DNA from 3 places in the Staphylococcus dromedarii genome. Region 1 is predicted to be linked to each of the others. Evidence: predicted binding sites of a transcription regulator. Region 1 holds the regulator's gene; each other region holds the start of a gene.
What was found. Region 1 encodes CtsR, which represses protease genes until heat stress. Its sites were predicted from a motif close to ATGGTCAATAAAGGTCAAACA; they were not measured.
Positions count from the first base shown of each region.

Region 2: clpP (ATP-dependent Clp endopeptidase proteolytic subunit ClpP) is a predicted target of CtsR. The motif match lies at 7,473-7,493, and genes of this name have one in related genera.
Region 3: clpB (ATP-dependent chaperone ClpB) is a predicted target of CtsR. The motif match lies at 4,793-4,813, and genes of this name have one in related genera.

Region 1 is NZ_CP094718.1:248,691-260,063, forward strand. It holds gene pdxT (pyridoxal 5'-phosphate synthase glutaminase subunit PdxT) at 1-148, shown strand, start outside; gene MUA88_RS01155 (NupC/NupG family nucleoside CNT transporter) at 274-1,479, opposite strand; gene MUA88_RS01160 (CtsR family transcriptional regulator) at 1,645-2,106, shown strand; gene MUA88_RS01165 (UvrB/UvrC motif-containing protein) at 2,127-2,663, shown strand; gene MUA88_RS01170 (protein arginine kinase) at 2,653-3,654, shown strand; gene MUA88_RS01175 (ATP-dependent Clp protease ATP-binding subunit) at 3,671-6,118, shown strand; gene radA (DNA repair protein RadA) at 6,275-7,636, shown strand; gene ispD (2-C-methyl-D-erythritol 4-phosphate cytidylyltransferase) at 7,680-8,378, shown strand; gene ispF (2-C-methyl-D-erythritol 2,4-cyclodiphosphate synthase) at 8,371-8,853, shown strand; gene gltX (glutamate--tRNA ligase) at 9,193-10,647, shown strand; gene cysE (serine O-acetyltransferase) at 10,947-11,373, shown strand, end outside.
Region 2 is NZ_CP094718.1:482,850-494,222, forward strand. It holds gene MUA88_RS02340 (acyltransferase) at 1-428, shown strand, start outside; gene MUA88_RS02345 (tetratricopeptide repeat protein) at 444-1,880, shown strand; gene trxB (thioredoxin-disulfide reductase) at 1,956-2,888, shown strand; gene rapZ (RNase adapter RapZ) at 3,059-3,973, shown strand; gene MUA88_RS02360 (gluconeogenesis morphogenetic factor MgfK) at 3,970-4,986, shown strand; gene whiA (DNA-binding protein WhiA) at 5,007-5,951, shown strand; gene MUA88_RS02370 (DUF1304 domain-containing protein) at 6,257-6,622, shown strand; gene MUA88_RS02375 (cold-shock protein) at 6,672-6,872, opposite strand; gene clpP (ATP-dependent Clp endopeptidase proteolytic subunit ClpP) at 7,513-8,130, shown strand; gene MUA88_RS02385 (VOC family protein) at 8,271-9,056, shown strand; gene MUA88_RS02390 (GNAT family N-acetyltransferase) at 9,109-9,597, shown strand; gene MUA88_RS02395 (TIGR01777 family oxidoreductase) at 9,725-10,630, opposite strand; gene MUA88_RS02400 (hypothetical protein) at 11,107-11,373, shown strand, end outside.
Region 3 is NZ_CP094718.1:598,639-610,011, reverse strand. It holds gene MUA88_RS03020 (beta-ketoacyl-ACP synthase III) at 1-529, opposite strand, end outside; gene MUA88_RS03015 (DUF2929 family protein) at 680-874, shown strand; gene MUA88_RS03010 (5'-nucleotidase, lipoprotein e(P4) family) at 927-1,814, opposite strand; gene clpB (ATP-dependent chaperone ClpB) at 2,143-4,755, opposite strand; gene MUA88_RS03000 (acyltransferase family protein) at 4,906-6,723, opposite strand; gene MUA88_RS02995 (metal-sulfur cluster assembly factor) at 6,933-7,241, opposite strand; gene MUA88_RS02990 (Cof-type HAD-IIB family hydrolase) at 7,353-8,174, shown strand; gene MUA88_RS02985 (CoA-disulfide reductase) at 8,189-9,514, shown strand; gene MUA88_RS02980 (YisL family protein) at 9,577-9,960, opposite strand; gene MUA88_RS02975 (fumarylacetoacetate hydrolase family protein) at 10,236-11,138, opposite strand; gene addA (helicase-exonuclease AddAB subunit AddA) at 11,221-11,373, opposite strand, start outside.

The DNA of each region.
Region 1 (11,373 bases):
ACGTGAGGGTGTTGCTGTACTTGGTACCATTGATGACAAAATCATTGCGGTACAACAGGGACGTTACTTAGGTGTGTCATTCCATCCAGAATTAACAGAAGATATATCGATGATGCGTTACTTTATTGAAAAAGTAGTCTCATTATAATTGAAAAAGTAAAGTTTAAAGCAGGACGTTATCAATGATTGATAAATACTGTTTTAGAAACCGTATCTTTCCATAAGAAAAAGCCATTCGAGTTCGATAATGAACTTGAATGGCTTTTGTCATATTTAAATAAAGAATCCTGCGATTGTTGCAGAGATGAATGATACAAGTGTTGCACCGAATAAAAGTTTTAATCCGAAGCGGGCAACAACGTCACCTTTTTCATCGTTTAATGATTTGATAGCACCTGAGATGATACCGATTGAGCTGAAGTTGGCAAATGATACTAAGAAGACAGATACAACACCAACAGCGCGTTCTGATAAGCCTTGTACTTTAGCAAGTTCTGTCATTGCAACGAACTCATTTGATAATAATTTTGTTGCCATAATTGAACCAGCGTCAACAGCATCGCTCCAAGGAATCCCTGTTAAGAATGCAAGTGGTGCGAAGATGAATCCGATTAATGTTTGGAAGTTCCAATCTAATGAACCGCCTGAAACCATTGCGATAATACCGCCTACGATACCATTTAATAATGAGATCAATGCGATATAACCAATTAACATAGCACCTACGATTACAGCAACTTTGAAACCATCTAAAATGTATTCCCCTAACATTTCAAAGAATGATTGTTTTTTTTCTTCAGTATCGATTAATAACTTATCATTCTCTTCATCTACTTTATATGGATTGATAATAGATGCGATGATGAAACCGCCGAATAAGTTTAAGACAACGGCTGTTACTACATATTCCGGTTTAATCATTGTGAAGTATGCCCCAACGATTGACGCAGAAACTGTTGACATAGCTGATGCTGTTAATGTGTATAAACGGTGTTTTGGAATGAATGGCAGTTGTTTTTTCAATGAAATGAATACTTCAGATTGTCCCAAGATAGCTGAAGCAACTGCGTTATAAGACTCTAAACGTCCCATTCCGTTTACTTTTGAGATTAAGAAACCAAGTACATTAATGATGACTGGTAAAATTTTTAAGTATTGTAAAATACCGATTAATGCTGAAATGAATACGATCGGTAATAAAACGTTAATGAAGAAAGTTGATTCGCCTTCGTTCATTAAACCACCGAATACAAAGTTAATCCCTTCTGCTGCTTGTTTAAGCAAGTATCCAAATCCGGCAGCGACACCACCGACAATTTTAATCCCAATGCTCGTTTTGAGTAAGAAAAAGGCTAAAACGACTTGGATAGCAAGCATAAGACCAATGTATTGCCAGCGAACATTCTTTCTGTCTGAACTTGCAACTAGCGCAAGGGCTAAGAAAACAAGGATGCCGACAATCCCAATAATAATATGCATGTATTACACCTCTAATTCAAATTTATTATTTTTTTCACTAACTCTATAATACAACATAAATGTAAGCATTAACATGACAAAATTAAGAAATAAAAAACATATTGTTTGAAAAAGGTCAAAGTTGGTCATATAATATAGTCAAAGATGGTCAAAAGGGGTGATATGATGCACAATATGTCAGATATTATAGAGCAATACATTAAGCAATTGTTTGAAGAGGCACAGGCGGATGTTGTGGAAATACAACGTGCGAATATTGCCGAACGTTTTGATTGCGTACCATCTCAGCTCAATTATGTAATAAAGACAAGATTTACGAATGAACACGGTTATGAAATAGAAAGTAAACGTGGTGGCGGTGGTTATATTCGTATCACTAAGATTGAAACGAAAGATCACGCCAACTACATTAAACACTTGATGTCACTGATTGGTACATCGTTATCGCAACAGCAAGCTTACTATATTATAGATGGCTTGTTAGAGAATGACTTAATTTCAGAGCGTGAAGCGAAAATGATTGCAGCAGTGATTGATCGTGAAACATTGAAATTAGATGTGGCTGCACGTGATATTATTCGTGCCAATATCATGAAACGATTGTTACCAGTGATTAATTATTATTAAAGGTGAGAAGGTGATGCGTCATGTATCGTCATGAAGAAGAGCAACAATTGAAAAAAGCAAATTCACATAAAGAAACGGACATTCATCTGTCTCAAGATCATTCACATGGACATTCAGATGCACAGTGGCATGAAGGTGATGATGTAGAAGGTACATTTGTCATTCAGCAAATCTTACAACATCTTGCAGCAAAACACGGTATTAATGTAGATCAAATGATGTATCGTGAAGAAAAGCGCTGTCCAACTTGTCAGATGACATTAAAGGATATCGCACACGTTGGTAAGTTTGGATGCAGAGATTGTTATGACACATTTCGTGATGATGTGGCTGATATTGTACGCCGTGTACAAGGGGGTCACTTGGAGCATTCGGGTAAGTATCCGAAGTCATCACATAACAAACGTTTATTAAGACGTCAAATTGAAGAAAAGCGTGCCCACTTAGAAAAACTCGTTGCACAACAAGCTTTTGAAGAAGCGGCTGTTGTCCGTGACGAAATCCAAGCATTAGAAGAAACGAAACAAAGCGAGGTGTTGAGACAAGATGACGAATGAATATGATGCACCGTTGCAAAATGAACAACAGGAAGTTCTTCAACCAGTCGTTATGTCTTCACGCATTCGCTTAGCACGTAACCTTGAAAATTACGTTCATCCTTTGATGTTTCCTAATGAAGATGAAGGACATCGTGTCGTGAATGAGGTACAAGATGCACTCACAGATTTAAAAGTGAAACGATTATCTGATATGGATCAACAAAGTGCCTATAAGCTTGTAGCAAAGCATTTGATCAGTCCAGAACTCACAAAACAGCCCGCTGCGGCAGTTTTGTTGAATGACGATGAAACAGTGAGTGTCATGGTTAATGAGGAAGACCATGTACGCATCCAAGTAATGGGCAATGACTTAGCACTAGATGACCTGTATCAACGTGCATCAGATATTGATGATCAGCTAGACGCAGAGGTTGATATTAGCTATGATGAGACGCTTGGCTATTTGACAACTTGCCCAACAAATATTGGAACAGGTATGCGTGCTAGTGTGATGTTACACCTTCCTGCCTTATCCATTATGAAACGCATGAACCGTATTGCCCAATCCATCAACCGTTTTGGCTTTACGATTCGTGGTATTTATGGTGAGGGGTCACAAGTGTATGGTCATGTGTACCAAGTGTCGAATCAGCTCACACTTGGTAAGTCAGAAGAAGAGATTATTGAGGCATTAACAGAGTTGGTGTCACAAATTATTAATGAAGAATTAGAAGAACGCCAACGCTTGTTAGCACACAAGGAGAATGAGACGCTAGATCGCATTTACCGTTCTCTCGGTATTTTAAAATATGCTCGCCGTATTTCTGTAGAAGAGGCGTCTTATCGTTTGAGCGATATTAAGCTAGGTATTGATCTCGGTGTGTTAGATATGCCGGAATTTGATTTTAATGCAATGATGATTGCGATACAATCACCATTTTTAATAGATGAGGAAACAGCGCATCCAATCGAAGCAAAACGCGCATATATTTTAAGACAGTATTTATAAAATTGGAGGTTAACTTATGTTATTTGGTAGATTAACAGAACGTGCACAACGTGTATTAGCACATGCACAAGAAGAAGCAATTCGATTCAATCATTCGAATATTGGAACAGAACATTTATTATTAGGTTTAATGAAGGAACCAGAAGGCATTGCAGCAAAAGTATTAGAAAGCTTTGATATTACTGAAGAAAAAGTAGTCAATGAAGTTGAAAAATTGATTGGTCACGGACAAGAACACATCGGTACATTGCACTATACACCACGTGCAAAAAAAGTCATTGAACTATCAATGGATGAAGCACGTAAACTTCAACACAACTTTGTTGGAACAGAACACATCTTACTTGGATTAATTCGTGAAAATGAAGGTGTCGCAGCACGTGTATTTGCGAACTTAGATTTAAATATTACAAAAGCACGCGCACAAGTTGTTAAAGCACTTGGTAGCCCAGAAATGGCATCAAATAATGGTCAAGTTTCTAAATCAGACAATACACCAACATTAGATAGTTTAGCACGTGACTTAACAGTGATTGCTAAAGATGGCACATTAGATCCTGTTGTGGGGCGTAGCAAAGAAATTACACGTGTGATTGAAGTATTAAGTCGTCGTACGAAAAATAACCCAGTATTAATTGGTGAACCAGGTGTTGGTAAAACAGCGATTGCAGAAGGATTAGCACAAGCAATTGTTAACAACGAAGTACCTGAAACATTAAAAGGTAAACGCGTCATGTCATTAGATATGGGGACAGTGGTAGCAGGTACAAAATACCGTGGTGAATTTGAAGAACGCTTGAAAAAAGTAATGGAAGAAATTCATCAAGCGGGCAATGTCATTCTCTTTATCGATGAATTACACACATTGATTGGTGCAGGTGGTGCAGAAGGTGCAATCGATGCATCAAACATTTTAAAACCAGCTTTAGCACGTGGAGAAATCCAATGCATTGGTGCAACAACATTAGATGAATACCGTAAGCATATCGAAAAAGATGCAGCGCTTGAGCGTCGTTTCCAACCTGTACAAGTAGACGAACCAAGTGTTGAAGATACCATTTCAATCTTAAAAGGATTAAGAGATCGTTATGAAGCGCATCACAGCATTAACATTTCTGATGAAGCAATCGAAGCAGCAGCGAAGTTAAGTGACCGTTATGTTCAAGACCGTTTCTTACCAGACAAAGCGATTGACTTAATCGATGAAGCAAGTTCAAAAGTACGCTTAAGACATCATACAACACCAACGAACTTAAAAGATCTTGAGCAACAAATTGAACAAGTGAAAAATGAAAAAGATGCGGCAGTTCATGCGCAAGAATTTGAAAATGCAGCTAACTTACGTGATAAACAAACAAAATTAGAATCACAATATGAAGCGGCAAAAAATGAATGGAAAAATAATCAAGGTGAGCAGCATACAAAACTTGTAGCGGATGATATTTCAGAAGTAATCGCAGGTTGGACAGGCATTCCGTTAACACGATTGAATGAAACGGAATCTGATCGTTTACTCAACCTTGAAGAAACATTACATGAGCGTGTCATTGGTCAAAAAGATGCCGTGACTTCAATTTCTAAAGCGGTACGTCGTGCACGTGCAGGACTTAAAGATCCAAAACGTCCAATCGGTAGCTTTATCTTCTTAGGACCAACAGGTGTTGGTAAAACTGAACTCGCACGTGCTCTTGCTGAATCTATGTTCGGTGAAGAAGATGCGATGATTCGTGTTGATATGAGTGAATACATGGAGAAACATGCTGTGAGTCGTTTAGTCGGAGCACCTCCTGGATATGTAGGTCATGATGACGGAGGTCAATTGACAGAAAAAGTACGTCGCAAACCTTACTCAGTTATTTTATTTGATGAAATTGAAAAAGCACATCCAGATATTTTCAACGTATTATTACAAGTACTAGATGATGGTCATTTAACAGATACAAAAGGTCGCCGTGTTGATTTTAGAAACACAGTGATTATCATGACTTCTAACGTTGGGGCACAAGAATTACAAGATCAACGTTTTGCAGGTTTTGGTGGCAAATCAGAAGGCAGCGACTATGAAACAATTCGAAATACAATGATGAAGAGTCTTAAAAATGCCTTCCGTCCAGAGTTCTTAAACCGTGTAGATGATATTATCGTCTTCCACAAATTGGATAAAGACGAATTAAAAGAAATCGTTACAAAAATGGTAAATCAATTAACAAAACGCTTATCTGAACAAAATATTCATGTAAGTGTGACAGAAGCAGCAAAAGAAAAAATTGCAGCTGAAGGTTATGACCCGGAATATGGTGCACGTCCACTCGTTCGTGCAATCCAAAAAACAGTAGAAGACAACTTAAGTGAATTAATTCTTGAAGGAAAAGAATTAGATGGTAAATTGGTAACAGTTGATTACGATGGTGAAACATTCCAATACAATGTAACAGAACGTGAATCAGCAGAGCCAACAGCATAATATATGTTTAAAGATTGAGATGGCGGAACCTTTTAATATAGAGGTTTCGTGCTCAATCTTTTTTTTGTTTAAATGTATGATAGTGTCGCCGTTGTCAAGTAACGGTCACCAGTATAAAATAGATGAGGAGATAAAAGAGATGGAGGTGTTATCGGTATGGCGAAAAAGAAAGTAACCTTTGAATGTACAGCGTGTGGTTATCAATCTCCCAAGTGGATGGGTAAGTGCCCAAATTGTGGCGCATGGAATAGTATGGAAGAGACGATTGAACAGAAGACAACGAGTGCGAAACATGGTGTACGCTCTGAATCAACAGCAAAAGTTCAAAAATTGAATGATGTGAAACAAGAACAAGCACCTCGTATTTTGACGAAAAGTCGAGAATTAAATCGTGTATTAGGTGGGGGCATTGTCCAGGGGTCACTTGTATTAATCGGTGGTGATCCAGGAATTGGGAAATCAACCTTGTTATTACAAATGTGTGCGTCATTATCTAAAGAACGTAAGATTCTGTATATCACAGGTGAGGAATCATTAAACCAAACAAAATTGCGCGCAGATCGTTTAGAAGAAGATGCGAGTGCTTTAAATGTTTTTGCGGAAACGAATTTAGAAATTATTCATGAAGCCGTGAAAAAATTAGAGCCAGAGTTGATTGTTGTCGACTCGATTCAAACGATTTTTCATCCAGATATTACATCAGCGCCAGGGTCAGTGTCACAAGTACGAGAGAGTACACAAAGTTTGATGCATATTGCTAAACAAATGAATGTGGCGACATTTATTGTAGGTCATGTGACAAAAGAAGGTCAGATTGCAGGGCCACGTTTGTTAGAACATATGGTAGATACTGTTCTCTATTTTGAAGGGGACGAGCATCATGCGTATCGTATTTTACGCGCGGTGAAAAACCGTTTTGGTTCTACAAATGAAATGGGCATTTTTGAAATGAAACAGTCAGGGTTACATAGCGTTGTGAATCCATCAGAAATGTTTCTGGAAGAGCGCTCATCTAATGTGCCAGGATCGACAATTGTTGCTACGATTGAGGGGACACGCCCATTATTAATTGAAGTTCAAGCACTTGTTACACCAACTACCTTCAACAACCCACGTCGTATGGCAACGGGGATCGACCATAATCGCTTAAGCTTGTTAATGGCTGTGCTAGAGAAGAAAGAAGGCTACTTGTTACAACAGCAAGATGCCTATATTAAAGTGGCAGGGGGCGTGAAATTAACAGAGCCTGCTGTCGACTTAGGGATTATTATCGCGACAGCAACAAGTTTCAAAGATCGTGCTGTAGATGGTTTGGATTGCTTTGTAGGCGAAGTGGGGCTTACAGGGGAAGTGCGACGTGTGTCACGTATTGAACAACGTGTGCAAGAAGCAGCTAAGTTGGGATTTAAACGTGTCATTATTCCTCAAACAAATATCGGGGGATGGACGTTCCCTGAAGGTATTGAAGTAATTGGTGTCACGTCGGTACATGAAGCATTGAAATATGCGTTGAAATGATAAAAATCAGACATAGCAATAAAATAAAAAGGTGGCTAAGTGAATGACAGATTATCATGTGATTATCCCAGCGGCTGGTAAAGGGACGCGTATGGGACGTACGTATAATAAATTACTTATTGAAATTTCACAGCAAACGATCATTGAACATACTGTCCATGTGTTCCAACAAGATCCAGCTTGTAAAGGCATATATCTTGCTGTTCAACCTGAGGATCAACAGATATTGACAACGCGCCTTGCATGCTTTGATAAAGTAAAGGGATTCATCGAGGGTGGTCGAGAGCGTCAAGAAAGCATTCATAAAGTTATTGATCAATTAGAACTGCCGGGTGAGGATGTTGTATTAGTACATGATGGTGCACGTCCATTTATCACACAATCAGCAATTCATGACCTCGCAGATGCAATACATACACACGGTGCAGCAGTGATTGGTGTGAAAGCCAAAGATACAATTAAAGTCGTTCGTGATCAATTCGTGACTGAGACGTTAGATCGCAATTATTTGTGGCAAGTACAAACGCCACAGGGTGCCACTTATCAAGTATTAAAAGATGCATATGATCAGGCACGTACAAAAGGTATTGTTGGTACAGATGATGCCTCTCTACTTGAGTATGCAGGACATTCAGTATTTATGGTAGAAGGCAATTACGATAATATTAAAGTAACAACAGAAGAAGATTTAACAAATGCACAGGCAATTATTGAAAAAAGGAGTGGCATAGATCATGTTTAGAGTAGGGTTAGGATACGATGTCCATGCTTTTGATGAAACACGACCTCTCATTATTGGAGGAATTGAAGTTCCACATACACATGGACTTAAAGGACATAGCGATGCCGATGTTTTGTTACACGCAATAACAGATGCAATGTTAGGTGCATGTGCGCTTGGAGATATTGGTAAATTATTTCCAGATACGGATATGGCCTTCAAAGATGCCGATTCAAAAGTATTATTAAAAGAAGCATATAAAGAAGTAAAAGCATTAGGCTATGTCATTAATAATGTAGATGCAACCATTATTGCAGAGCGACCAAAATTCCGTCCACACATCGATACAATGCGTCAAGTGATTGCGGATTTATTTGAAATCGGTATTGAATGGGTCAATGTGAAAGCAACGACAAGTGAAAAACTTGGATTTACAGGTCGCCAAGAAGGTATTGCAGCACAAGCCATTGTTTCAGTTGTACAAAAACAGGGGTAAAAGGTGAGCGTAGTTGACTTAAAATCAAAAGATGTCAGTGTTCAAGGAGCAGGTTTTTCAGAAAAATAGGGAGTATTACAGAAAACATAAACATTCCCTGTAAAGGTGATTAGATATGTGACAAGTCTTAAAAGACACGAACGCATATCAATCAACTACTACACGTAATTCGACAAAATCAAAAAGCAATTTTTCTCATTGTTCTGATTCTGCTCAAATCCAAAGCGCTTCCCTCATACCTCATAAGCACTACGATGAAATCTTTGTTAAAACATGAGATTTCTGTAGTGTTCCCGTGTTATAATATAAAAATTGAAGATAAAAACAGGAGTGAATACGATGAGTGAACGAGTAAGAGTAAGATATGCACCAAGTCCAACAGGATATTTGCATATTGGTAACGCACGTACAGCATTATTTAACTATTTATTCGCTAAACATTACGGTGGCGATTTTGTAATTCGCATTGAAGATACGGATTCAAAGCGTAACTTAGAAGATGGTGAATCATCACAATTTAATAACTTACAATGGCTAGGTCTTGATTGGGACGAATCAGTGGATAAAGATAAAGGCTACGGTCCTTATCGCCAATCAGAGCGTGGACACATTTATCAACCATTAATCGATCAGTTGTTAGCAGAAGATAAAGCATACAAATGTTATATGACAGAAGAAGAATTAGAAGCGGAACGACAAGAGCAAATCGAACGCGGTGAAATGCCAAGATACGGTGGTAAGCATGCACATTTAACAGAAGAAGAACGTGCACAATTTGAAGCGGAAGGTCGTCAACCATCTATCCGTTTCCGTGTACCACAGGATCGTACGTACAAGTTTGATGATATGGTTAAAGGCGAAGTGTCTTTTGAATCAGATAACTTCGGTGACTGGGTGATCGTGAAAAAAGACGGTGTCCCAACATATAACTTTGCGGTAGCAGTGGATGACCACTACATGGAAATTACAGATGTAATTCGTGGAGATGACCATATTTCAAATACACCAAAACAATTAATGATTTACGAAACATTCGGTTGGGAACCACCACGTTTCGGTCACATGACATTGATTGTGAATGAACAACGTAAAAAGCTAAGTAAACGTGACGGTCAAATTTTACAATTTATCGAGCAATATCGTGATTTAGGTTACCTTCCTGAAGCGATTTTTAACTTTATCGCGTTATTAGGTTGGTCTCCAGAAGGTGAAGAAGAAATTTTCTCTAAACAAGAATTCATCGATATCTTTACTGAAAAACGTCTTTCAAAATCACCTGCATTTTTCGATAAACAAAAGCTTGAGTGGATTAACAACCAGTACATGAAAGAAAAAGATGCAGAGACAGTATTTGAAATGACATTGCCACATATGATTAAGGCAGGTCTATTACCGGAGTCTCCATCTGAAGCGGACCTTGAATGGGGTCGCAAGTTGGTTGCTTTATACCAAGAACAAATGAGTTATGCGGGTGAAATTGTACCACTTTCTGAGTTGTTCTTCCGTGATGAAAAAGAACTTGATGAAGCTGCTCAAGAAGTATTGAATGGGGAGCAAGTTCCTGAATTGATGCGCGTATTGAGTGCGAAATTAGAAGCACTTGAAACTTTCAAAGCAGAAGATATCAAAAAAGAAATTAAAGCGGTCCAAAAAGAAACAGGTATTAAAGGGAAAAATCTGTTTATGCCAATTCGAGTTGCTGTGACAGGACAAATGCATGGACCAGAGTTACCGAATACAATTGAAGTATTAGGTAAAGACAAAGTATTGACACGTATTCAAAAGTTACTATAGTGTTTAACTTGATATCGGTAGTTAAATCGACTACTATTAAAGTGAATTTGGAATAAAGGATTAGTAAGCTATTACAAGTGTTTCAGAGAGTGTACGGATGCTGCGAGTACATCACCTGTATAGTCGAATGCACCTTTAGGATAACAGTTTTATAAAACCAATAAGTGAATATACAATACATGATTTGATGTGTGTATATTAATTGAGAGTGGAACCGTGCAATAGCACCTCTGACAAATTGATGTTAGAGGTGCTATTTTTACAAAGCACATTAAAACCGTGAGAAAAGAGGGAACGATATGTTAAGACGCATGATGGATGATGTGAAGATGGTATTTGAACAGGACCCAGCTGCACGTTCAACCTTTGAAGTCATTACGACATATGCTGGTTTGCATGCTGTATGGAGTCATTTAATCGCGCATAAATTGTATCAAAAAAAGCATTACGTATCAGCGCGCATTATTTCACAAATTTCACGCTTTTTTACAGGTATTGAAATACACCCAGGTGCCAAGATTGGACGTCGTCTATTCATCGATCACGGGATGGGTGTTGTTATCGGTGAAACGTGTACAATCGGAGACAATGTAACGATCTATCAAGGTGTTACTTTAGGTGGTACAGGTAAAGAAAAAGGAAAGCGTCACCCTGATATTGGTGATAATGTACTGATTGCAGCGGGTTCTAAAGTTTTAGGGAACATTACAGTGCATTCGAATGTGA
Region 2 (11,373 bases), 230 kb from region 1:
ATCGATATATTCGTTTTACAAAGATGTTTAAAAATACATTCATTATCGAAGTGTCTCGCTATATCCCTTTCGTCAGTTGGAAACGTGCTATTTATCGTCATTTATTAAAAATGTCAGTTGGAACACAGTCTGCATTTGCGTTTAAAGCACTCCCGGATTTGCTTTATCCGGAACGTATTACGATTGGCAACAATGTGATTATTGGTTATAATGCTACGATACTCACACATGAATTTGTCATCGGTGCATTGCGTGTAGGAGATGTAAAGATCGGAGACAATACACTGATCGGTGCGAATGTAACCATTTTACCGGGTGTAACGATTGGAAGTCATGTACGTATCGGTGCAGGGAGTGTTGTTTCTAAAGATATTCCAGATCATGCGACTGCATACGGTGCACCGATACAAATACATTTAGAAAAATAGAAAGAGGTGACAAGGATGACACAGGAAAAAAAGATCATACCGTTTAATCAAGAAGTATCGGTTTATTACAAAATCGCATCACAAAAGTTACGTCAGCAAGAATATGACAAAGCACGATACTACCTAGAAAAAGTGTTGGAATTGTCACCTGAAAATTTTGAAGCGAGACAAGAACTTGCGACATGTTACGAAAATCTACGTAATATACGTAAAGCAGAGTCTTTATATTATGATGAGATAAGTGAAGGACGTAATTTAGAAGAATCATATTATGCTTTGAGTCAATTAAACACAACGGCTAATGATCCTAACAAAGCTTATTTATTTGGATTGAATTATGCATTTTCTACAGATGATGGCGATTATCGAGAAGAATTAGAAATGATGTTTGATGTTGCTTATCATGATGATGAGGTACTACAAGAGGAGAGTCAACTGTTTACAGTTCAAGTGGTCTTTCAATATTTATTTGGAGAAGGGCGTTTACTGGAGGCACGTGCATACATTTTAAGACAAGATGAAGCCATCCAAGAAAGTAGAGTAGTGCGTAACTTGTTGGCGATGTGTTATTTATATCTGAATGAGAATCAAGCAGCGAAGGAAATGTATGAGCGATTATTAAAAGAGGATTCATCAGATGTTTATGCATTGTGTCACTATACATTATTGTTACACAATATGAATGAACAATTATTATTTCAGCATTATTTAAAACGCTTGAATAAAATCATGCCAATGAATGATGATGAAACATTTAAGTTAGGTATTGTATTGAGTTACCTGAAGCAATACGAAGCATCTCAACAATTACTTTTACCACTTCATCGAAAAGGAAAAGCACAAACTTTTCAATTGTTTAATGCATTGTCTGTTAATTATTATTACCTGGGAAATAAAGCGCAAAGTGAGTATTTCTGGAATAAGTTATCAGCGTTTGACCGTGCATATCCGGGATTACCACCTTGGGTCATTGATGAACGTATTACATTTTTTGATACCAATATCGCGCCATTATTAACAAGTGAGGATCAACATCGTCGTATATATGGCTTGTTTTTACTGAATCAATTAAATGGTAAGGAAGTTTTAATGACACGAGATGTATGGACCATATTGGAATCTTTGGGTGATTATGAAAAGTTGTATTTATCCTATTTGATACAAGGACTTCACTTAACAAAATTAGATTTCATTCACCGTGGTATGTTGACGTTATATGAGCAATCTGAGCTACAAGGTGAAACAGAACTTTATTTGAGATGGATTGCATATGCAGAAGATTTGGTGGCAGTAAACAATTCCAGAGAAGCGGTTAAACCATTTGTTGCAGCAGTCACTTATTTGTATTATAGTGCAACAGATCAAAAACAAAGCCAAACGGAGTGTTGTCAGTTGTTTGATGTACCTGAAGCAGCATTTTCAGAAGCATTGAATGAACTAATGAGCATATAAGTTTGGCAGTAAAAATAAATGTCGTAAAATAACAATGATATGATAACTAGATGTGATAAAGAGGAGGAACAATCGATGACAGAACAAGTACGCTATGATGTTGCGATTATTGGTGCAGGGCCAGCAGGGATGACTGCGGCTGTTTACGCATCACGCGCAAATTTAAATACAGTAATGATTGAACGTGGTATGCCAGGTGGACAAATGGCGAACACACAAGAAGTAGAGAACTTCCCAGGATTTGAAATGATTTCTGGTCCAGACCTTTCAAATAAAATGTTTGACCATGCGAAAAAGTTCGGTGCGGAATATAAATATGGAGACATTAAAGGCATTGAAGATAAAGGCGACTACAAAGTGATCGACTTAGGTTCAAGTCAAGTTGAAGCAACAGCAATTATCATTGCGACAGGCGCAGAATACAAAAAAATCGGTGTACCTGGTGAAGAAGAGCTTGGCGGTAGAGGTGTCAGCTATTGTGCAGTATGTGATGGTGCATTCTTCAAAAATAAAAATGTTTATGTAATTGGTGGCGGGGACTCTGCTGTTGAAGAAGGCACATACTTAACTAAATTTGCTGATAAAGTTACAATTGTACACCGTCGTGATCAATTGCGTGCACAAAAAATCTTACAAGACCGTGCTTTCAAAAATGAAAAAATCGATTTCATTTGGAACCATACATTAAAATCAGTTAATGCGAAAGATGGTAAGGTAGGTTCATTAACATTAGCTTCAACAGTAGATGGTTCAGAACAAACGGTAGATGCAGATGGTTTATTCATCTATATCGGTATGAAACCAAACACAAAACCGTTTGAAAATTTAGGTATTACAAATGAAGCAGGTTATATTGTGGCAAATGATGATATGAGTACAGCTGTAAAAGGCATTTATGTTGCTGGGGACGTGCGCGAAAAAGGACTTCGCCAAATCGTTACAGCAACAGGCGATGGTAGTATCGCTGCGCAAAGCGTACAATCATATATCGAAGCATTAGAAGATTAATTATTTCTGCAAAATAATAGTATTGATGAAGACTGAACAAAGCTGAATGAAATTGTTCAGTCTTTCCTTATGCATTTGTTCAAAACACCTTTTACTTTTTATGTAACCCTACTACTTAAGACGGTTTTCATGTACACTAAAAGAGACTAGAATGAATGGTGGTTATATATATGCAGGATAGAGAAAATAAAGAAGTTACAAAGGGCGAATTAATTATTGTCACAGGATTATCTGGCGCAGGAAAGTCGGTAGCAATTCAAAGTTTAGAAGACTTGGGATACTTCTGTGTGGATAATTTGCCGCCGATATTGTTACCAAAATTTATTGAATTAATGGCTGAAAAAACACCGTCACTTCAAAAAGTGGCAATTGGTATTGACTTACGTGGCCGTGAATTTTTCCAAAGTTTTGTTGAAGAAATTAACAAGATTAAAAATGATGCGCAAGTACATGTGAATATTTTATATGCAGATGCAGAAACGAAAAAGCTGATTTCACGATACAAAGAAACGAGACGTCAACATCCGTTACAAAAAAAGACAGGTTTGACTTTAGTAGAAGCGATTGATGAAGAACGTCAATTATTAGCTGAAGTAAGAAGCATCGCTAACTTTATTGTGGATACAACCAAACTGACACCTAAGCAACTTAAAAAACGCATTGCCGAATATTTTAATAAAGCGGTAGGGCCTTCATTTACAATTAATGTGACAAGTTTTGGATTTAAACATGGTATTCAAATTGATGCAGACATTGTATTTGATGTGCGCTTTTTACCAAACCCATACTATATTGAAGCATTACGTCCATTAACAGGAATGGATGCACCTGTTTATGATTATGTCATGAAGTGGCAAGAAACAGAGACATTTTATAGTAAGTTATTAGACTTATTACTCTTTACCATTCCGGGTTATCAAAAAGAAGGAAAATCACAACTCGTTATTGCAATAGGATGTACAGGAGGACAACACCGTTCAGTCGCACTAGCACAACGCTTGGCGGACGAGCTTCAACGCATTTTTGACTATAATATTTATGTGTATCATCGAGATGCACATATTGAAAGTGGCGAGAAAAAATGAAACAACTCAAATTAGTGCTCATTGGAGGTGGCACAGGCCTCTCTGTATTAGCAAGAGGATTAAGAACGTTTCCGATAGATATAACAGCGATTGTAACTGTTGCCGATGATGGTGGCAGTACAGGGAAAATCCGTCATGAAATGGATATTCCAGCACCTGGTGATGTGCGAAATGTCCTTGCAGCTTTGAGTGATGCCGAGCCGACATTGGAACAACTGTTTCAATATCGTTTTGAAGAGGATAAGATAAGTGGACATTCACTTGGTAACTTGTTGATCGCAGCGATGACCAATATTACCCAAGATTTTGGTCATGCTGTCAAAGAGCTGAGTAAAATTTTAAATATTAAAGGGCGTGTGATTCCTTCAACAGTATCCAGTGTGGCGCTACATGCTGAGATGGAAGATGGAGAAATTGTTGCAGGTGAGTCAAACATTCCTAAAAAGCATAAAAAAATTAAACGTGTCTATTTAGAACCTGCTGATGCACAGCCAATGGATGAAGCTGTAGAAGCATTGCGTGATGCAGACTTAATTGTATTGGGTCCGGGTTCATTATATACAAGTGTCATTTCAACATTATGTGTGAGAGGAATCAGCCAAGCACTTGTTGAAAGTGAGGCTAAAAAATTGTATGTTTCTAATATTATGACACAACCTGGTGAAACAGATGAGTATTCAGTGGTAGATCATATTGATGCGATTCATCAACAATTAGGACAAAATGTTTTAGACTTCGTTATCGCAAATGAATTGACATTTGACGATAAAATATTAGAAAAATATGAAGCAAAGGGATCACAACCTGTTTATTATAGTGAAGCATCTCTGAAAGAACGTGGTGTACAGTTGGTAACAGGGAAAGATTTAGCCTTAATCTCTGAAAATCATCATGTTCGACATCGTACAGAGATTCTTGCAGAAATGATATATGAAATTGCACTACGAGAAATTAGCACCATCGAGTTTGATCCTGATCAATTAAAATCGAACAAACATGGTGACGGACGTTAAAGGAAAGGGATGTCAATCATATGAGCTTTGCATCTGACATGAAGAATGAATTGACAAGAGTTGAAGTAAATAATGAAGATGCCATGGCAGAGCTCAGTGCGTTGATACGTATGAATGGAGCACTCAGTCTGTCTAATCAACAATTTGTAATTAACATTCAAACAGAAAATGCAACAACGGCGAGACGCATTTATTCATTAATTAAAAAAGTATTTAATGTAGAAGTAGAAATTCTAGTTCGTAAAAAAATGAAACTCAAAAAGAATAATATCTATATTTGTCGTATTAAGATGAAAGCAAGAGAAATTCTAGATGAGCTAGGTATTTTAAAAGAAGGTAGCTTTACGCATGACATTGATCCAACGATGGTAGCAACTGACGAAATGAGACGTAGTTATTTGCGTGGTGCATTTTTAGCGGGTGGTTCTGTGAATAATCCAGAAACCTCTTCATACCATCTTGAAATTTTTTCATTATATGAAAGTCATTCGGCAGGATTAACGGAGCTAATGAACCAGTATGGATTGAATGCGAAAAAGTTAGAGCGTAAAAAAGGCTGGATTACGTATATGAAAGAAGCGGAGCGTATTGCAGAATTTTTAAGCTTAATTGGTGGCTACCAAGCATTACTTAAATTTGAAGATGTACGTATTGTGAGAGATATGAGAAACTCTGTAAATCGACTCGTTAACTGTGAAACAGCCAATCTGAATAAAACAGTCAGTGCTGCTATGAAACAAGTTAAGAGTATTGAGCTAATCGATGAAGAGATCGGATTAGACAACTTACCAGATCGACTAAGAGAAATCGCAAAATTGCGCATTGAAAACCAAGATGTATCATTAAAAGAACTTGGTGAAATGGTGAGTACAGGTACCATTTCTAAATCAGGCGTGAACCATCGTCTAAGAAAACTTAATGAGCTTGCAGATAAAATTCGAAATGGCGAGCAATTTGAGATTTGATGAAGAATTAAATAATCAATTAGATGCAAGGTTAGGATAAACTAATTTGTGTGCTGGGAAACGAAATGGTACCCAACCACCCAAATTTGTCCTAACCTTGTTTTGTCGCTGCGCTCATTTTGTGCAATTCCTAAACGCTTATATGACATACTCTGATTAATTGCTGTTTTCAAGTTCAATTATTTGTATTTTTGATGGTAACGAGCGTAAAGTAAGAGAATCATCCTTGATATTTTGAAAATCATACATATCGAAAATATATGTTGAAATAGCTCGAGTGAGGAAATGAATAAAGGAGGGAAAGTATGTCAATCATATCAACAATACTCGTTGTCTTAGTGTCATTGGAATTCTTTTTCATTATGTACTTAGAAACGATTAAGCCAACATCTGATCAAACAAGTCGTGTTTTTAGTATCAGTAAGAAAAAGTTAGAAGATCACAATATTCAAACACTCCTTAAAAACCAAGGCGTTTATAATGGCTTAATTGGTGTTATGCTCTTATATGGTGCATTTATTTCAGAAAACCCAAAAGAAATTAGCTTGATGCTCTTAATCTTTATCATTGGTGTTGCGATTTATGGCGGGATTTCAAGTGATAAAAGTATTTTCTTCAAACAGGGAACATTGCCTATTATTGCAGTGCTTAGCATCTTATTCTTGGCATAAAAAAAGAGACATTTCAATGAAATGTCTCTTTTTGTGATATGATAACGAATTAACGTTTGATAACGTTAGCTGCTTGGTCACCACGGTCACCTGATACGATATCAAATTCCACTTGTTGACCTTCTTCTAAAGATTTGTAACCTTCACCTTCGATAGCTGAGAAGTGAACGAATACGTCGTTACCTTCTTCACGTTCGATGAAACCAAAACCTTTTTCTGCGTTAAACCATTTTACTGTACCGTTATACATAAGAATACCTCCGTGTGCATGATTGCACGTTATTATTTCTGTAAAAAAATTCTTTCATCAAAAGGAGTATATTCTTAAAAATAAACTACAATTCAATTACACGAGCTTTTATTACGATAAATTAAACTATACAGGTATTATGCGTAAAAGTAAAGGGAATTTTAATGAAAAGTTTAAATAAGTGAAAAATATTAGTTAAAGCACTCTATTAGTTACATAAAACACCATAAAGAATGTTGTTCAGAATTTCATAAAGCAATAAGTAATCTAAAGCATTTCTTTTGTATTTGAGAAATTAAAGTTGTTGAGAGAAATTGATCAACTTTTTAAAAAGTAATTATATGTTAAATGAAAAATATATAAGTATTAAAAGAAACTGGAGATAAATTAAAACCCCCCTCATTTAATAGGCAAGGTTTTGTATCGTGTTGGTCACAAAGTATTGATAAAGCTTGTAAAATCGATTATTTTAACCTCCTCGGAAGGAATCGAACCTTCATTGTAAGAACCGGAATCTTAAGTGTTATCCATTACACTACGAGGAGTTAATACGATGATTTTGACCTTGTATAGTATAACATGAAATTTATGAATGCTTAAGTTTTGACCATTTTTGACTTTTGCGATAAACTATAAACAAATAAATCAAGATCATAGGAGGCAGGAACTTATGAATTTAATTCCTACAGTAATAGAAACAACAAATCGTGGAGAACGTGCATATGATATTTATTCACGTCTTTTAAAAGACCGTATTATCATGTTAGGCTCAGCAATTGATGATAATGTTGCAAACTCAATTGTATCACAACTATTATTTTTACAAGCACAAGATGCTGAGAAAGATATCTACTTATACATTAATTCACCAGGTGGTAGTGTAACAGCTGGTTTCGCAATTTACGATACAATCCAACACATCAAACCAGATGTACAAACAATTTGTATCGGTATGGCTGCGTCAATGGGATCATTCTTACTTGCTGCAGGTGCGAAAGGTAAACGTTTTGCACTTCCTAACGCAGAAGTGATGATTCACCAACCATTAGGTGGCGCTCAAGGACAAGCAACTGAAATTGAAATCGCAGCAAATCACATCTTAAAAACACGTGAAAAATTAAATAAAATTTTATCTGAACGTACTGGTCAATCTATTGAAAAAATTCAAAAAGACACTGATCGTGACAACTTCTTAACAGCTGAAGAAGCTAAAGAATATGGTTTAATCGATGAAGTGATGGTACCAGAACAAGCATAATAGTCTATACAATATTAAGGGCGTATCGCATTCGATGTGATATGCCTTTTAATTTTTGAAGTTTTAAAATCAGAATAGATGACAATTCGCCACGCTACAAGTATATTAATTATACTTAATATAACAGAAAGAGTGAGTTTATGAATTTTCATCAACGTCATTTAGCACATGTATCGCGTATTATGCTAAATGTAAAAGATTTAAAAAGACAAGTTCAATTTTATACAGAGGTCCTTGGGTTAGAGGTATCTCATATGACAGATGAGCAGGCAATTTTAAATATTGGAGAAAGTGGTCATCAATTAGTTCTAAAAGCATTGGAAAATGGAAGAGATGCAGAAATAAGTGAAGCAGGTTTATTTCATGTTGCGCTTCTATTGCCAGATGAAACAGATGTAGGTCGACTGCTTCGTCACCTATTACAATATCAAATACACGTTTCAGGTGGTGACCATTTAGTCAGTCAAGCGATTTATTTTACAGATCTTGAAGGGAATGGCATCGAAGTATATGCCGACCGTGATGCCGATACTTGGTCGTGGCAAAGCGATCAAGTCGTGATGGATACCCTTGAACTAGATGTTAATCGATTATTAAAAATTGCAGGTGATCGTGCATGGCATGGGATGCCGAAAGAGGCAAAAATCGGTCATTTACATTTAAAAACAAATAATGTAAAAACATCGGCAGCATTCTATAAGCAATTTACCTTAAAAAAAGTAGCGCAATTGCCAAGTGCCGTTTTTATGTCGGATGGTACATATCATCATCATATTGCGGTCAATGCATGGCAATCTCGAAAAGTACTTCAAGATGCTGAGAAAACTTATGGGTTAGTCAGCTTTAATATGGTAAGTGATGCATTAGAGCCTCGTGTAGTGACGACTCCTGAAGGCCTTGAAATGACAATTAATGTGATTCATTAAGTGAACATTATTTTGGTATGATATGTATGAGGCTAAAAGGAGGTCTTATATGATGATACGAGAAGCAACTATGGAAGATGTGCCAGCAATTTTAGAAATATACAATCATGCCATTCGAAATACAACAGCTGTATATACGTACGATGAAACGACATTATCTGAGCGTAAACAATGGTTAGAGGCAAAACAAGTGGCTGATATCCCAGTCTATGTATATGTAAAAAAAGAAAAAGTCGTGGGATTTGCGACATATGGTTCATTTCGAAATTGGCCAGCATATCAGTATACAGTCGAACATTCAGTTTATGTTCATCCAGATTATCATCGCATGGGGATAGCATCTTATTTGCTTGAACGAATAGAAGAAATTTTAAAAGCTAATGGATATCAAACAGTTATCGCGGGAATTGATGCATCGAATCAAGGCAGTCGATTATTACACGAGCGACGTGGTTTTGAACATGTAGGAACGTTGAATAAGGTTGGTTATAAATTTGGTCAATGGCTTGATTTAGCATTTTATCAAAAACAGTTGAAGTAATGTTACAGAAAAGTATGAGGGAACAAATTGAATAAATAGCTCCATATAAAAATGACTAGAAGAATAGTTGGGTATCTTCTAGTCATTGTGTTAGGTGTTTAAGTTTTGTAATCATATGATACATTTATCATTTTTTTATGAGAAGTTGTTCTAATGCTTCTGTTAACTTTGGATACTTAAATTGATAGCCAAGTTCTAAGAGACGTTGAGGTTTTACATATTGTGTTTCAAGAATTAAAGTGGACATCTCTCCTAATATAAGCCGTAATACCCACTTCGGTACACGCGTATAGTGTGGTCGATGTAACACTTTTTGAATATTTAAACCAAAATGATGTTGTGTGACAGGATAAGGTGCGGTTAAGTTAATAGCACCTTTAGCGTTTTCTTGGTGAATGAGGAAAAGAATGGCATGAATCAAATCGTCAATGTGTATCCATGAATAAGGTTGATTTCCATCGCTGAGTTTACCGCCAATCCATAAACGATAGGGTAAGGTCATAACTGGTAAAGCACCACCTTTGCCTGATAATACGATACCAAACCGCCCAGAAATAACCCGGGTACCAAGTTGCTCGAACTGTCTTGCTTGTCGCTCCCATTGATAAACGATTTCAGATAGAAAATCGTGTGGTTGTCTTTGAAATGTTTCTGTGTAAATTGCTGTATTTGAGGGAGGATAATAACCAATAGCACTTGCATTAAAGATGACACGAGGTACTTGTTCGCGAGACTTAAAAAGATCAAATAATGCATATGTCGTTTGGATGCGACTTGTCATCATCAATTGCTTATGTGTCTTTGTCCAATAATGATTGAGTGTGGCACCTGCTAAATTAATCACAACATCAATTGCCGGTACTTGCTGCTGCCACTCAGGTTCTTGCCAATTAATATAGTGGAGTTGTGGGTGATTAGAATCATGTGTTGAACGTGTCAAAATATAAATGGTATTTTCTTCAGATTTGAGAAGGTGTTCAGTGAGGTGTTGACCAACAAGTCCGGTACCACCACTAATGAGATAAGTCGTCATTGTGTCTCATCCTTTCTTAATTAAATGTTCAAGTTTTGGACATTTAAAAGCCATATAATATTCAAATTATATTTGTTTATTTTTTCACAAAGTACGCTATAATAAAGATACCTTCGAAAAAATTAATACATCTCTTAATTAAACAGTATACCCCATAATATACAAACGAAGGTTATTTTGACTCCCTTTAGTAGAGACTGGAATGATGCAGCATTCCGGTCTTATTTTATTTTAATCAGAATTTTAATAATTCACTTTGTTTTATTATTTACAGTTTTAAAGAAGATAAAACGTTAATTAGGTAATAAAAAGTGTTTTATACATTTATTTTGATAAACTTGTCATTAATTTATATTGAAAGGTTGATTTTCTAGTAATAGGGTATGATAATCAAATAAAGGTGTCTTATATTAATTGTAGAGATAATTATGTGCTTATGAGATAAATGGAGATTGTATAGAGAAGGAGTAATTGATATGCCAGCACCACAACGAAGTAATCAAGGACCTAGATATAGAGATAATGGTAGAGGCTCAGGTAAAAAGAAATTTGCAGGATGTTTAAGTATTATTATTGTCTTGTTTTTAATAGGAAGTTTAGTTTTCGCAGTCTTTGCTTTTGTTGATCAATCACAAAAAGGTGATCAACGCTTAAAAGAAAAGAAAATAGAAGAGAAAAAAGAAAAACGCGAAGCAGAACTGAAGAAGAAACGCGAACAAAAAAGAATTAAAGAAGAACAAGAA
Region 3 (11,373 bases), 350 kb from region 1:
TTAGGATACCACGGTTACCAGACACTTCACCAATAATAGCAGCCCCTGCACCATCACCAAATAAAATAGCTGTACCACGATCATTTAAGTCTGTAATTTTAGATAGCTTTTCTGCGCCTACAACTAAAATATTTTTATAATCTCCTGATAGTATAAACGCTCTTGCAGTCACAATGCTATACATAAATCCTGTACACGCAGCAAGTTGGTCCATAGATGCTACTTTGGACAATCCTAAACGTTCTTGTAACTTATTTGCAACTGTTGGAAAACGATGATCACCTGTTGATGTTGCAACAATAACCATGTCCACATCTTCCGGTTTTATACCTGCATCTTCTATTGCTCTCACGCTCGCTTCATATGCGAGGTCTGATGTATCTTGTTCTTTATTTGCCCAGCGACGTTCTTTTATGCCTGTCATTTGTGAAATCCATTCATCTGATGTATCCAGATATGCTTCAAAATAATGATTATCAACAACATTCTCTGGAACATAAGCGCCAAATCCTTTAATTCCTACATTCATGGTTTGAACACCTTCTTTTATTTTTTTAATACCAGGTATTAATTTAACACAAGGTACTAAAAAATAAAAGCAATAAACTTGCCCCTACTATACAATTAAACAAAAGAGCTTTATAATAGCACTATCAGCAAAAATGGAGGCGTGTACATAATGAAATATGTCATTACGTTTATCTGGGCTGTTGTATTATTCGAGATGGTGAACTTCGTATTAAATAGCTTAGGCGGTGGCGGACCACTTAACGTAGTCACACCTATCGCGCTAGCTGCTTTTGTTTTTGTCATTATCTTAATTTTAGATACAGCTGGATCAACACCAAACAACCATTCAACTGAATCACATTAACAGTAAAAGCCATTGCGTTTATGATATTGACACAATGGCTTTTTTTAATAAATTATTTAACTGCACCTTGTTTCAACTGTTGTGTTTCTGGGTCAAAGTAAGTAATGGATGATTGACGTAATTCAGATTTTTGCTCAGCGCTGATGCTGTAGTCGTTGTTGTATAAAGTGGCTTCCCAGCTACCGTACATTGGATTCGGGAAGATGATATATCTGCTACCAAAATCATCTTCATGTTGTTTTACGAATGTTTCACGTCCTTCAGGTGTCGCTGCTTTCGGCTCATCAAAATCTAACAAGTTGTCACCGAATAATTGTACAAGGCGATATTCTGTTTTAATGCGATCACGGCGTTCTGTTTTGCCATGTTCCCCTTCTTTTTTAAGCAATACATGTGCTTCATCAGCTTGTGGTAAACCTTGTTGTTTTAAGTTTTTAATCGTTGCTTGAAGGTCTTCTTCATGAGAACGATCTGAGACATAAAAAATTTCTACATCGTGCTCATCTGCATATTTCAAGAAATCTTTTGCCCCATAAACAGGTTTTGCTTGTGCTGATTGTACCCATTCATGCCAACCATCAGGGAATGATGCACCTTGCAACGTATTATATGCTTGGTATGGTGAGTTATCTAATACTGTTTCATCAATATCTAAAGCAATAGCCAGCTTTTTCCCACCTTTATGCTTTTTGATGTGTTCATCTAGTGCTTCTTTCGCTGAATTGTAACCTTGTGCATATAGTGCCTTAGCTTCAGCAGAATTTTGATACCAAGCCACGCCCATCATATTTTGTGAAGCTAATTGTGCTGTTGCATCTTCCTCAGTCATTTGCTGCTGTTGTACGGCGACATCACTTCCAGCTTGTGCATCATGTGGTACAGATGTTGTCACAAGACCTAACGCCAAAAGTACCGCTGAAGTTTTTGTCCATTGATTCATCTACATCACCCTTATATGTATATTTTGGATTGAGTCAAAATATTATTTTAGAACATCACTGATAAGTTATTGTTCTGATAAAAATATATTTATATTCAACCCTGCTTGTTATTATAACATAACGAGTTTAATAAAAATTTATATACTAGAATAAGAATAAAGTTCGTAAACATTCGATTTCATATCATCAATTCAAACATTATGTATAAATTAAAATAATAACTCATTTCTTAAACAATACTATTCTCACTTACAAACACTGCTCAAGTTTAATGATTTCATGACAGTAAAAAGGCGCACACGATATTCGCATACGCCCTTTTGACTGTTATTCTTTTTCTAATGGTTTATTGATATCAAAGTGAATGGCACTATCTTGTAAATAACCGTGTACATGCGTACCCTCTTGCAAGTTATCTTTAATGATTAAGCGCGCCAATGGTGTTTCTACATGACGTTGGACAAATCGTTTTAATGGACGTGCACCATACTCTGGTTCATATGCTGTTTCACCCATCCATTTTTTCGCCTCATCAGTTAAATCTAATGTAATACGTTGATCCATTAATCGCATATTTAAGTTTGTTAAGATTTTATCAACGATCATTTGCATATCATCTACTGATAACGGACGGAATAATACAATATCATCCATACGGTTTAAGATTTCCGGTTTGAAGTAAGCATTTAAACTTTGCATCACTGCTTTTTCTGTTTCTTCAGTGATTGCACCTTCATTTTTAACATTTTCTAATAAAATTTGTGAACCGATATTACTTGTCATAATGATAATGGTATTTTTAAAGTCTACACTACGGCCTTTAGAATCTGTTAAACGTCCTTCATCTAAAATTTGTAATAAGACATTAAAGACATCTGTATGTGCTTTTTCTACTTCATCCAATAAGATGACTGAGTAAGGATTACGTCTAACCGCTTCTGTCAATTGTCCTCCTTCATCATGTCCTACATAACCTGGAGGCGCACCGATTAAACGAGAGACAGCGTGTTTTTCCATATATTCACTCATATCAATACGAATCATATGTTTTTCAGAATCAAACAATGTCGATGCGAGTGATTTTGCAAGTTCTGTTTTACCGACACCTGTAGGCCCTAAGAATAAGAATGAACCGATTGGACGACTTGGATCTTTAATACCTGCTCTGGCACGTACAACCGCATCTGATACTAGATCAACCGCACGATCTTGACCTACAACACGTTGATGAAGAATATCCGATAAGTTCAACAGTTTTTCTCGTTCTGTTTCTACTAATTTTGATACTGGAATACCTGTCCATTGACTAACAATTTCTCCAATTTCCTCATCTGTTACGACTTCTCGAATGATACGGTCGCTATCTTCACCTTGTGTTTCTTGGAAAGCTGCTTCTAATTCTTTTAGCTCTTTTTCCAATTGTGGGATTTTACCATGTTGTAATACAGCTGCTGTTTCAAGGTCATAGTTATTTTCCGCATCTTCTAATGCTTTACGGCTTTCATCCAACTCTGCACGTTTTTCTTGGACTTTCGCAATTTTTTCTTTTTCTTGCTCAACGCGTGCTTGTAGTTGGGCTTGTTTTTCTTTTTCTTCCGCTAATTCTTCTTGAAGTTCTTGCAGACGTACACGACTTGCTTCATCAGATTCTTTTTTCAATGCATTTTCTTCAATTTCTAATTGCATCACACGACGATTAGCTTGGTCCAGTTCTGTTGGGTTTGATCCCATTTCTGTGCGAATCGTAGCAGAAGCTTGGTCTACAAGGTCAATCGCTTTATCTGGTAAAAAGCGATCTGTAATGTAGCGATCTGATAATTCCGCTGCTGCGACTAACGCACGGTCTTGAATGCGTACACCATGGTGCACTTCATAACGTTCTTTTAAACCACGTAAAATTGAAATAGTGTCGTCAATATTTGGCTCTTTTACATTTACTTTTTGGAAACGACGTTCTAATGCTGAATCTTTCTCGATGTATTCACGATATTCATTCAAAGTTGTTGCCCCAATGCAATGCAATTCACCACGTGCAAGCATTGGTTTTAACATATTTCCGGCATCCATTGCACCATCTGTTTTTCCTGCACCAACAAGCATATGAATTTCATCAATGAATAGTAAGATACGACCATCTGAATCTTTCACTTCTTTTAAGACTGCTTTGAGTCGTTCTTCAAATTCACCACGATACTTAGCCCCTGCTACTAAGGCGCTTAAATCGAGTTCGAAAACTGTTTTATCAAGTAAAGAATCCGGTACATCTTTTTTCACGATACGTTGTGCAAGGCCTTCTACAATCGCTGTTTTACCAACACCTGGTTCACCGATTAAGACAGGGTTGTTTTTGGTTTTACGGCTTAAAATACGAATTGTGTTACGAATTTCTTCGTCACGACCAATAACCGGATCCATGTTGCCCTTACGTACTTCTTCTACTAAATCACGTCCATATTTTGGTAATGCTTCATAGTTCACTTCAGGATTTTGTGTTGTCACATGGTTTCCCCCTCTGACTTTTTTTATAATTTCTTTAATCACTTGTTCTTTATATTCAACGAACGATGCGGTTGTTTCGTCTACTTCCATCGCAGCTAACAACATGTGTTCCATAGAGATGAATTGATCATCATATGCTTTCATATGTTGTTCTGCTTTATTAAATAATGTATTTGTCTTTGGCGATAAATATTGTCCGTACTGAACATTATCGCCGGTTACTTTAGGATATTGTGTTAATTTTTTATCGTATGCTTTGGCAAGTGCCTCTGTATCTATTTCTGCACGTTCTAAAATTGTTTTGTATAAACTCTCATCTGCTTCAAGAACTGCTTTCAGTACAGCTTCTGTTTCAATATTTGTTAATTGATAAGTTTGTGTTGATTCAATCGCTTTTTGTAAAGCATTTTGTATAGAATGCGTCATCTGATTAATATCCAAAATACGTCACTCCTTTATTTCAAAATAGGTCAATTTGACTTTGACTTTCTTTGACCTTAATTTAATTATACGCTCGCCTTTTCTAAAAATCAACAAAAAAGGATAGAAAACACAAGAGAATTTCAACTGTGTTTCTATCCTAATCTTGATTTATTTCTGATGCTTTTTCATCGATTTAATAATTTCATCAATCAATGCGTTGACACCATCCGCTTCTAAATGAATACCATCTGGCGCAAAGTATTCTGTGTGTCCTTGTGATCTTGCATGCCAATCAACAAGATGCACATTGTCACGCTTTTGTGCCGCTTGCTTAAACAAGTCATTGACGTGCGCTTGATAGTCACGCGGAACACTCGTATTGACTAAATAGACTTGTGATTTCCCTAAAAGATCCAGCAATGTATCTAATTGCTCTTCAGTAAAATCACCATTCGTTCCGAGCTGTAATACGACCATATCATCCTTGTCTTTATAATCCGGGTAGTCTTCCCTCACAAGTGGAATTGCTTGAACAAGCTGACGTCCAATCAAACCATTAATACTCGCGTGTGGTACCTGTTCTTTGAATGTATCACCGATGTCTACCATGACAGAATCACCGATTAAAAGTGGTTTCCAGTTTGCATATTGTGACGCTTGACCTTTCACTTCTAATCCCGCAACTTTCATATCGCCCAAAGGTATCGGTACAGTGATATATTTTTCAATATCATCTGTATTAATGGCTGTGGTATGTGTTTTTTCTTTAGCCAATCCATTGAAGGCACCTAATAAAATCAACAACGATGGTACAAGTAATATAATCGCTAGCCATGCGCGCTTCACATTTAATACTCGCCATTGCTTCAAGTGTTTAAAGTCAAATATCTTAAAGCCAGAATGACGGAATGGTGTTTCTATATATCGATATGAGAATTCAGCCATTAAGAACATGAATATCGCCTCAATTACATAGACCCACAATGGAATTTGTCCCTGTACAAAATGATGGTGGATTAAAACAATAATCGGATAATGCCATAGATATAGGCTATAGGAACGTGATCCAATATATAGAAATAATGGATTCCCCAATAATTTTGAAAATCCGCCACCAGGTAACACAGCACTTGCGATAATAAAAAGTGTTAAGACACTAATAAGCGCAAAGCCGCCATAATACAAGCCACCCTGTGATTCATTAACAAATCGGAAACATAAAAATAAACCAACTAACGCAACAGCCCCGATGCCATCAATAATAAAACGTGACTGACTGGCCGTTTGCAGACGTAACTTAAATGCAGGCCATACAAAAGCCAATATCACACCTAACAACATCGTTTGTAGACGTGTATCCGTCCCGAAATAAACACGTGCCACATTCCCTTGTGGCTCATACAAAATTCCCATTGCCACAATAGATATCACTATAAAAAATAAAATAGTATATAACATAGGCTTAAGACGCTTAACAAAATGCAGCAAACCAAGTAAAACAATTGGAAAGAATAAGTAGAATTGTTCTTCAATAGCCAGTGACCATAGATGCTTTAGTGGTGCGACTTCAAATTGTGCAAAGTAATCAACATCTTGAAAAATGTACCACCAGTTACTTACATAAAATAGCGCAGCAAATGCATCACCACGAACAGATTTAATTTCAGATGGTACGGTTAATAATGTTAGAATCAACACGGACATAATTAAAAAAATCACGGCTGGCAAAAGACGTTTCAATCGTCTGATCCAGAATGACACCAGATCAATACGTTGTGTATTATGATATTCGGTTAATAATAAACTTGTGATAAGGTAGCCAGAAATAACAAAAAACGTATCCACACCTAAGAAACCACCTGGTAACCATTGCGGATTAAAGTGATAAATAATGACGGCAAGAACAGCAATGGCACGTAAACCATCAAGACCAGGCATATAACGTGTTTTAAGTTGCTTTTGAGGCGTTTTAGTAAAATTCCACATGTTTATCATTCTTTCTTCTTATAAATTTTCAAGTTTAATTTATGTTTAAAAAGTCGTGATCATCATCTTGAGTAGTATGTACATTACATATCATACTTTATAATTCCCACGATATCACTATAAAATTTCTTAAAAAAAGAACTGAACCTTTTATCTAAGTTCAGTTCTTCGTCATGATTGCTATATTGTATTTAATGATATATCAATGATTAGCTAACGCCTAATGCAATTTTAGCGTAACGTGACATCATATCTTTGTTCCATGGTGGATTCCATACGATGTTTACTTCAGTTTCTTTAATCTCTGGTAGTTCGCCTAATGCTGTTTTTACTTGATCCACAATTTGTGGTCCCATTGGGCATCCGATTGATGTTAATGTCATTTCAACTGTACATAAACCATCATCATTTAAGTCAACTTTATAAACAAGGCCTAGATTCACGATATCAATACCAAGCTCTGGGTCAATAACGTTCTCTAATGCACCTAAAATACTATCTTTTAATGCTTCTTCCATGCCTATTCACCTCTTCATTTGTCGTTACTATCAATATATCAAAATCATTACATTTCTACAATAAAATGCTATGATAATCATATACTGAACTTTAGAATTTAGGAGAATACCATGAAAAAACATTTAATTTGTTTAGATTTAGATGGGACTTTATTAAATGATGATAAAAAGATCCCTCCATATACATTCCGTGTCTTAAAGGCACTTCAAGCCCAAGGGCACGCACTTATGATTACAACAGGACGACCATATCGTGCGAGCAAATTGTACTATGATCAACTAGAACTCGATACGCCAATCGTCAACTTTAATGGTGCATTCATCCACCATCCTGGCAATTCAGACTTTCCTACTTATCATGAACGTCTTGATGAAGGCATTGCGACAAGTATTATTGAAACGTTAAAAAAAATGGATATCCAAAATATGATTGCCGAAGTAGGTGACCAAGTCTATATCGACCGTCCTGATAATCGTTTGTTTGATGGTTTTAGCATGGGGAATCCTAATATCAAAGTCGGCGATCTCGAAACACTCTTACATGAAGACCCTACAAGCTTATTGGTTGAGGCTGAAGAACATATGATTCCACGTGTCAAACAGGTTTTAACACGCTTTTATGCCGAGAATATTGAACACCGACGTTGGGGTGCACCATTCCCTGTAATTGAAATTGTCAAACGTGGGATTAGTAAAGCTGTCGGAATTGATATTGTTCGTAAACACCTTGGTATTGAACGCAATGAAATTATTGCTTTTGGCGATGAAGATAATGACCTTGAAATGATTAAGTATGCCAAACATGGTATTGCAATGGGGAATGCCATTTATGAATTGAAATACATCGCAAACGACACAACGTTATCAAACAATGAAGAAGGCATTGGTATCTATTTAAACGACTTCTTCCAATTAAATATTCCAAAATCATAAAGGAGGACGACCAGATGACTAAACAGAAAATTATTGTTGTCGGTGCAGTTGCAGGTGGTGCAACGAGTGCCAGTCAGATTCGTCGTTTAGACCCTGATAGTGATATCATAGTCTATGAAAAAGACCGTCATATGAGTTTTGCCAATTGTGGACTCCCATATTACCTTGGAAACGTGGTGTCATCACGTGATCAATTATTACCCATGACACCCGAAAAATTCAAAGAGAAGAAAAATATTACCGTGAAATTGCAACATGAAGTAATTAATGTGGATACAACAGCACAAACTGTCGAAGTTAAAGATCATACCACTGGTAAAGTGCTAAAAGATCACTATGATATTTTAGTATTAAGCCCAGGTGCGCGTGCACGACGTCTTGACTTTGATGTCCCACACCTATTCACACTGCGTAATATGGAAGACACGGATGCGATTGAAAACTATATCACATCACATCAAGTACAACGCGTGTTACTCATTGGTGCAGGATATGTCAGCTTAGAACTACTCGAAAACATATATAAACGTGGCTTATCACCCACATTAATTCATCGTTCAGAAGCGATCAATAAACTTATGGATCAAGATATGAATGCGGCTATTTTATCAGAATTAGATGCACGAAATATCCCTTATCGTTTGAATGAAGAAGTTGTTTCTATCGATGGTCAAACGGTTACTTTCAAATCCGGTACGGTAGAAGATTATGACATGATTATTGCTGGGGTCGGTGTCCAACCTAACTCTGATTTCTTAAAAACATCTGGAATTAAGATGGACGAAAAAGGTTACATTCCGGTTAATGACCGCTTCCAAACAAATATCCCAAACGTCTATGCTGTTGGTGACATTGCAACGCATCACTATCGTCATGTTGACCTTCCTGCACATGTACCACTCGCTTGGGGTGCGCATCGTGGTGCAAGTGTTATTGCCGAACAAATTGCTGGTAATAAAGATGTTGTCTTCCAAGGTTTTCTAGGTGCGAGTATCGTTAAGTTTTTTGACTATACACTTGCAAGTACAGGTGTATCACTCTTAGACCTTGAACATTTTGATTATGACATGGTTGAAGTAAAAAATGGCACACATGCAGGCTATTATCCAAACAATACACCTGTACATTTACGTGCCTACTACGACAAACAAACACGTCAACTTTTACGTGCAGCAGCCGTTGGTAAAAGTGGTGTGGATAAGCGTATTGACGTGTTATCAATGGCGATGATGCATCGTGCAACGATTGATGATCTCACTGCTTTTGAAGTAGCATACGCACCACCCTATAGCCACCCAAAAGACCTGATCAATATGCTTGGCTATAAAGCACGTCCGTAAAATTTAAAAAACGTCATTTAGTTCGTTCTTACAACGAGAACGACTAAATGACGTTTTATTTTTTAATGGAATAATGCTGTAATAGGTCCCCAAGGTAAGATCGTACCTAAGATTGCTGTAATCACAACAATGACCCATGTCCAGATGAATAATGAACGATTTGAAACTTGCTTTTTCTTACGTGCAATTGTGACTTCCATTAAGCCAATAATGTTCAGTCCGCCTACCATTTTCAAAGTTAACAACATATGGCTGGCATCTGCACTTGTAAATGCTTTGGCAATTAACCAGAAACCTGTAATCAGTACGAAAAGCATGAATAAACGCATTGTCATATGCAATGGTTTGAATAATGGCGTTGGGCCTTGTTTGTTAGAAAAGTTTTCATATGTTGCATAAAAAAGTATTAATAGCATGACAAAACTAATAATGTGTAAATTAATCAATACCATAATTATATCCTCCTAATATAAATCGACTTACATATCATAACATATCCTTATTCTCCCAGATATTGGAATGCTTGAAATGTGATGCTTTGTTCAAAATTAAATAGACCACTCCATAAAACTACCAGCTGCAAGAACGAGATTGTGAAAGGTATGTTTAGAGATTGATGATGTCTCGGTCTCAAAGTCACCCTGTTCAATCTTGAAATATAACCCCCTAAGGTATAAAAAATGAGGCAAAATAACTTTGCCCCATTTCAATAAACATTATATTATTTTTCAATAAATGTTGTTAATGTACCGATATTATCGATTGTTACTTTCACTTCATCACCAGGTTGTAAGAATTTCGGTGGATTCATACCTGCACCTACGCCTGCTGGTGTACCAGTTGCAATAATATCACCTGGATTTAACGCAACATATTTAGAGATTTCTTCAATTAATTCATCAATTTTCAATACCATTTGTGATGTATTTCCATCTTGGCGAATTTCATTGTTTACTTTTGTAACGATATTTACATTTTCAGGTGTTGGAAGCTCATCTTTTGTAACAATATAAGGTCCCATTGGGCATCCACCTGTTAAGCTCTTAGATAAAAATGCTTGGTCGTGTGCTTTTTGAGCAGCACGGTCTGTAATATCGTTAATGATTGTATATCCGTAAACATAGTCTAATGCTAAACCTTTTGGAATTTTCTCACCTGACTTACCAATTACGACCCCTAACTCACCTTCATAATCCAATGCATCTGTAATATCTTTATGGTTAGGAATTGTTGCTTCGTCACCTGTTAATGATGAAGCCGCTTTTGTAAACACATATAAGCGTTCTACATCATGATCTAATTCTTCAGCATGTGCTTTATAGTTACGACCAAACGCAATCACGTTGTTTGGCGGTGTAACAGGTGGTAAAAATTCAATATCCGCATATTGAACTTTGTAGTCTGCTGCGTTGCCACTTTCTTCAGCTGCAACAACCGCTTTTCTTACTTGCTCTTGAAATTCTAATGTTTGGTTATGTTGTAATCCTTCAAGTAATGTTTTCGGTTGGAATTCTGTTGAACCAAAATCAGCAAATACTTTTCTTAAATCCCAAGCCGCTTCTTCTCTCTTAACTTTAACACCATACGATTTTTCACCATTGTGTTTGAATGATAAGAATTTCATTCACTATCAACTCCTAACATATATCTTATTGCCATTATAACGAAAATTTTAGATAAATCACAAATTTTTGTCATTATCTTATTTAAATCGTAATTTCACCAAATTTAAAGAAATATAATGAGCCAGATACTTTTTGTTTCAATATCGCTTCTAATGCTTGTTGATAATATTGCATTTGAATACGATACTTCTCTTTCAATTGCTGTGCCAAGTCTTCATCAGACATACCCTTACG